One region of the Pelotomaculum sp. FP genome, then DNA from elsewhere that is predicted to be linked to it. Evidence: a T-box and tRNA genes for the amino acid it is inferred to sense, from the RefSeq annotation. Region 1 holds a T-box; the other holds one or more tRNA genes.
What was found. A T-box is a leader RNA that pairs with one kind of tRNA and senses whether it is charged. The one in region 1 lies ahead of ileS (isoleucine--tRNA ligase), so its partner is inferred to be a tRNA-Ile.
Positions count from the first base shown of each region.

Region 2: it has a tRNA-Ile gene. The T-box ahead of ileS (isoleucine--tRNA ligase) is inferred to sense a tRNA for this amino acid. The anticodon was not compared.

Region 1 covers NZ_QFGB01000001.1:93,626-96,831, reverse strand. The annotation lists gene Psfp_RS00410 (DUF2889 domain-containing protein) at 1-567, shown strand, start outside; gene Psfp_RS00405 (DUF167 domain-containing protein) at 569-853, shown strand; T-box leader at 1,250-1,491, shown strand; gene ileS (isoleucine--tRNA ligase) at 1,561-3,206, shown strand, end outside.
Region 2 covers NZ_QFGB01000023.1:27,557-30,762, forward strand. The annotation lists gene dnaG (DNA primase) at 1-243, shown strand, start outside; gene rpoD (RNA polymerase sigma factor RpoD) at 240-1,331, shown strand; tRNA gene Psfp_RS10710 (tRNA-Asn) at 1,547-1,621, shown strand; tRNA gene Psfp_RS10715 (tRNA-Ile) at 1,627-1,701, shown strand; tRNA gene Psfp_RS10720 (tRNA-Glu) at 1,796-1,871, shown strand; tRNA gene Psfp_RS10725 (tRNA-Val) at 1,878-1,953, shown strand; gene Psfp_RS10730 (ATP-binding protein) at 1,954-2,145, shown strand; gene Psfp_RS10735 (CBS domain-containing protein) at 2,620-3,030, shown strand; partial or broken gene Psfp_RS22240 (thioredoxin-disulfide reductase) at 3,037-3,147, shown strand; gene Psfp_RS10745 (LysR family transcriptional regulator) at 3,158-3,206, opposite strand, start outside.

The sequences.
Region 1 (3,206 bases):
GGCGGGCTGGCCCGGGAGTTGCTTGCCGAATGCGTCAAGGGTATTATCCAGTCGGAAACTTTTCTCTTCCGGGAGAGAGGATTCCCCACCCTGAAATCCTATTGTGAACACTGGCGGAAGTTTCAGGTTGACACCTGCCGTTATCAAAGCAACCTTCATCGTGTTACACGCTGGTGGAACGAGTATGTGGACGGGCTGCAGCACGGTTTAAACCTTTTCAACCGCTCCAAAAACTGCGCTGTTTACCTTTTGGCGGACGGTCTCATCGTTCATAGCGGCTTTAGCGACTCCTACCACGAGCTGGGCCTGTTGAGCCGCCTGGACCTTGCCGGCCGGGTTGAAGAATGCTCCGGCAGCTTTCTCAGGGCGCCGGATCAGGTGTGTTTTGAGTGTGCTTTGCTCCCCGGTAGATTGAAAGGTCTGGTCCTTACAGAATGCGCCAAGAAACAGTTGTCTGAAATAGTCGGCGGGCCACAGGGTTGTGAACACCTGGTGGACCTGGCTGAGGAACTGCGTAAAGCAGTCGCCTATACGCTGGCAAATATCCGTAAAGGAGGGGTTGTATAAGGTGCTGCCGCTCAAAGAAGAAAAAGACGGCGTGTCCTTCAAGGTCAGAGTCCAGCCGCGTGCGTCCAAAAACCAGCTGGCGGGACTTTTCGAAGACGCCCTGCGGGTACGGCTGACGGCGCCTCCGGTGGATGGGGAAGCCAATGAGGCGTGCCGCGCCTTCCTGGCCGACCTCCTGTCGGTCGGCCGCGGCCAGGTAGAAATCCTGTCCGGTCTGACCGGACGCAATAAAGTTGTCAAGATTAAAGGAGTCAGTATATCAGAAGTTCAAAAACGGCTGCCCTAAACACATATCCCTGTTTCATATCACAAAAATTGTTCTCGAAAAGGCTTGACTTGCGGGCATGGGGTTATCCGGAGTGAACGGAGCACCTGGGTGCGTTCCTTAGCGCGTGCGTAGCTTGCAGAAAAGCTTAAATAGCGCGTAGCCACCAGGTGGCTGTCTGTATATGCGGTCGGCATGTTGTTCTTGTTGCACAAATGGAGAATTGCGAAGAGAACGGAGGATAACCCCATGACCACTACCCCAGAGGCTTTTCGAGAACCAGTTAACCTTTTGAATTTGTTTTTTTGCCCAATATTTTCATTATAAGCATTCATAATTTCTATTGGTTGGGAAAAATTACTTGGCAAGTTGACGCACCAGGGCCTTTTCTATATAATATTGTCTGTTAAGGCTCGATAGTTGCCTGTGAGCGGGACGAGTAGGCGTGTAATTCCGGTAAAGAGAACCCGGGTATGGTGGGAACCGGGTACGGATAAACGTTAAAAATCACCCGTGAGGCGCCGGCTGAAACCCTGCGGGGGATTAAGCCAGGCCGGATCGCCACCGTTACCGGGCGGCTGGAGTGGCAGGCCTTAGCAGCTCATAACTGGCGGGCCGGCATTTAGGGTGGTACCACGGGCTATAATCCCGTCCCTTTGGGGGCGGGATTTATTCGTTCATAATAGTCAAGTTCATATATGTTTAAATTTTGGAGGGGTATTAAAAAGATGGACTACAGTAAGACTTTAAACCTGCCTAAAACAGATTTTCCGATGCGGGGCAACCTGCCCGAAAGAGAACCGGAGATCTTAAAATTCTGGGAAGATATTGACATCTACCGGCTGGTACAGGAACAACAACGTGATTGTCCCAAGTACATCCTGCACGACGGGCCGCCCTACGCGAACGGCCACATTCACCTTGGTCATGTTTTAAATAAAATATTGAAGGATATCATAGTCAAGTTCCATTCCATGTCGGGCTTTAACGCACCCTATGTGCCGGGATGGGATACGCACGGCCTCCCCATCGAACAACAGGCCATCAAGGCCTTTGGGCTTAACCGCAATAATATCCACCCGGTAGAGTTTCGCGGCAAGTGCAAGGAGTTCGCTCTGAAGTATGTCGATATTCAGAAAGAGGAATTCAAACGGCTGGGGGTACGGGGGGATTGGGACAATCCTTATCTGACTTTGATGCCCCATTATGAGGCCCGCCAGATCGGTGTTTTTGGCGATATGGCCAAGAAAGGTTACATTTACAAGGGACTCAAACCGGTATACTGGTGCGCCTCTTGCGAAACCGCTCTGGCTGAAGCCGAAGTGGAGTATGCCGACAAACAGTCTGCTTCGATTTTTGTGAGGTTCCCGGTGCAGGACGGCAAGGGGGTACTTCCTGAAGACAGCACCTTCGTGGTAATCTGGACCACCACCCCCTGGACCTTGCCGGCCAACCTGGCTATCACTCTCCACCCTGATTTTGAATATGTGTTATTCAGGGCAGGCAGTGAAAAATATCTGGTTGCCTCCGAATTGATGGAGAGTTTTGTTAAGACGGTTGGCCTTGATGACGTTGAAACCATAAAAACATTCAGGGGTACGGAGCTGGAGCAAATAGTGTGTAAACACCCGTTTGTCGACCGGGCTTCCCTGGTAATCCTGGGCGACCATGTAACCCTCGACCAGGGCACCGGTTGTGTGCATACCGCCCCTGGCCACGGCATGGAAGACTTTATAGTGGGCAAGAAGTACGGCCTGCCCGTCCTCTCACCGGTTGACGCCAAAGGACGCTTTACGGAGGAAGGCGGCGTCTTTGCCGGAGAATTTTATCTGGACGCCAATAAGTCCATCATTGAGGAACTGGAAAACCGCGGCCATCTTATGGAGCATTCTACCATCCAGCACCAGTATCCTCACTGTTGGCGCTGCAAGAAGCCTGTTTTCTTCAGGGCCACGGAACAGTGGTTCGCCTCCATTGACGGGTTTCGTCAGGCCACTCTGGACGCCATCCGGACGGTGCGCTGGATCCCGGGCTGGGGGGAGGAGCGGATTTATAACATGGTGGCCAACCGGGGCGACTGGTGCATTTCACGCCAGCGCAGCTGGGGTGTGCCGATTCCGATTTTTTACTGCCGGGACTGCGGCAAGGAATTGATCAACGACCAGACGATCAGCCACCTGCAGGGACTTTTCCGGGAACATGGTTCCGACGTCTGGTTTGCCCGGGAAGCTTCAGAATTGCTCCCGCCGGGTATGAAATGCGATCATTGCGGCTGTGATGGCTTTACCAAGGAAACCGACATCATGGATGTATGGTTTGACTCCGGCACCAGTCACTTCGGTGTGCTGGATGAACCGCAGGTGTGGCCCGACCT
Region 2 (3,206 bases), on a different contig from region 1:
ATTAAGTCGGTCGTTCGTTGCCGGAGGCAGGAGCGAAGAGAAAAAATACTGAAAGAAATAGGTGAGGCTGAAAAGTTGGGGAGCCATTACCATTTGCTGCGTGAGCTGATGATTTTACAGGGCATAGATGAGGCTGAGAAGGTTGGAGACCAGGCCCGCTCCAGGAAACTGCAGGAAGATTACCAGAAACTGATTGTAAGTAATACCGGGAAGTGCCCTAAAGAGGGGAGTGATGGCATGTGAGAGACGAACTCAAAACTGAAAGCGTTATGGAACTCATTGAAAAAGGAAAGAAACGCGGCGTCCTGACCTATAATGAGATTATGGACAGTCTCCAGGGTACCGACCTAACTCCTGAACAAATTGATGATATTTATGAAAAACTGGCAGGTTTGGGTATAGAAGTTGTACCGGAAGTACCGGAAATAGAACCTATTGACGGTTCTGCAATAGAAGCCCCGGTCGAAGAGGTGGAAGTAGACCTTACCGTCCCTGAAGGCGTGGGCATAGATGATCCCGTACGTATGTATCTCAAAGAAATCGGCCGTGTCCCTCTGCTCACCCCGGAAGAAGAAGTGGATTTGGCAAAACGCATGGAGCTGGGTGATGACGGGGCCAAAAGAAGACTGGCTGAGGCCAACTTGCGGCTGGTAGTCAGTATCGCCAAGCGTTATGTGGGGCGCGGGATGCTTTTTCTGGATCTGATTCAGGAGGGCAACCTGGGTTTGATCAAGGCTGTTGAAAAGTTTGATTACCGCAAGGGCTACAAATTCAGCACCTATGCGACCTGGTGGATTCGCCAGGCCATAACCAGGGCCATTGCCGACCAGGCCAGGACTATCAGGATTCCAGTGCACATGGTTGAGACTATTAATAAACTGGTCCGGGTGCAGCGGCAGTTGCTGCAAGAATTGGGCCGGGAACCAAGCCCGGAGGAAATAGCCAAGGAGATGAACATCTCCGAGGAGAAGGTCAGGGAAATACAGAAGATAGCACAGGAACCGGTATCTTTAGAAACACCGATTGGGGAAGAGGAAGACTCCCACCTGGGTGACTTTATTGAGGACCACGATGCCAGGGCGCCGGCTGAGGAAGCATCTTTCACCCTTCTGCGGGAGCAGTTGGACGAGGTTCTAAAGACCTTAACCGAGCGGGAACAAAGGGTGCTTCGCCTGCGCTTCGGCCTTGACGACGGCAGGGCCAGGACCTTGGAAGAGGTCGGCCAGAAGTTTGGGGTAACACGGGAACGGATCCGGCAGATAGAGGCAAAGACGCTGCGTAAGCTGCGCCACCCCAGCCGCAGCAAAAAATTAAAGGACTACCTGGATTAAATTGTTATACAAAATAAGGAATATATCTGATTTAGGTGCGAATGAATTCGCACCTAAATTTTTGGGGTATCGCTGTAGCGCTGAAAATATGTTTTTCAGGTGATTTGTGGTTGAAAAACATGGTTGGTTCATTAAGAATATTTTCGGAATAAATTATCAGCAATAGATTTGTTGACGGCGAGTACAAATTATCGTATAATAGTCCTTGCCGATGTTCCTCGATAGCTCAACGGTAGAGCAACCGGCTGTTAACCGGTAGGTTGTAGGTTCGAATCCTACTCGGGGAGCCATTCTTGGGCCCATAGCTCAACGGTAGAGCATCCGGCTCATAACCGGCTGGTTCCAGGTTCGAATCCTGGTGGGCCCACCAGTTGAGAGGCAAGAGGTGAGAAGTTAGAAGTGAGACATCTCACCCGCTAATTTTCACATCCGACTTCTCACATCTCACTTCTCACTTCTCAAATGGCCCCTTGGTCAAGCGGTCTAAGACACCGCCCTTTCACGGCGGTAACACGGGTTCGAATCCCGTAGGGGTCACCATAATACGGGCGATTAGCTCAGCTGGGAGAGCGCCTGCCTTACAAGCAGGATGTCGGCGGTTCGAGCCCGTCATCGCCCACCATTGATTAAAGACTTCCGTGAAACGGGAGTCTTTTACTTTTTTGTTATAACGGACGTTTCTCATACCCGGAACCGGGGCCTGGGCCTGGCTATTGCACTGGAAGCGGTCAGGCGGATAGGCGGCACTCTTGCAGTCGAAAGCGAAGCCAACCAGGGCAGCCGGTTTTATATCCGCTGCTGCTTCTGCAGGTGAGCGGGGATTAGTATGGATAACCTTTTACGGCGCCGCTACCTGTGTCCCAGGTGCTGCGCGTCAACCGCGAGGTGGGGGAAACATGCCTAATTTCGACCTTAGGGGGGGTGACCTGAGCAGCCTACTTTTCCTCGTGGGTTGCACCTTACCGGTTTTGGGTTTTGACAGGAGTCTCCTTGAAGAGATCTTTATGTATTAGTTCATAGATACCGATATATCCAGGGATGTTATTCTCCCGACAATAGTTACATTAGATATAAGAAGTTCGGCGCTAACGCGCCGTGTGAGATTAAAATCGCACCCACATCACTGGTGTTTTCATGATACGTGGCGCCGCTGGCGGCATAGGCAACTACTCAGATATACTAAAGGCCTCGCTCACCGGACGAGGCTTTTTTGTGTTATTTTAATAAAATATTAACAATTTTGTGGTTTAATTTATGATAAGTTTTTTAACCTATTAAGGGGGTTCTTATGAAAATAGCTTTTTTCCTTTTACCAAAAAGTGAGGTTGTTTATTTGCCATTAAAATCTACGATGCGGCAAGCCTTAGAAAAAATGGAATATTACCGGTATGCGGCTGTGCCAATAATTAATGATGAAGGAAAATACGTAGGAACAATAACCGAGGGTGATTTGTTGTGGAAGTTAAAAAATACTCATGACCTGAGCTTTAAAGATACAGAAACAATTCTGTTGCGGGATATACCACAGCGTATGAAGAATAATCCTGTACGGATTGATGCTGAAATCGAAGATTTGCTTTCGCTTGCCATCGTTCAAAATTTTGTCCCTGTAGTGGATGACGGTGGATTCTTTATTGGGATAGTGAGGAGAAGGGAAATATTTGAATATCTAGCAGAGTTGTTATTAAAAAAACCATAAAACCGATATATTATTCACCGGCGGGGCGAGCTGCGGGCGACAAAAGTCCTTCAGGAGAGGGCGAGGCACAATCCGAGAATTGAATTTATATGGCATTCCGTAGTAGTGGAGTCTTTACGGGTACCGGTCAGCTTACAGGCCACTTCCGTAAAAAGCTTGAAAATGCAAGTACCGTC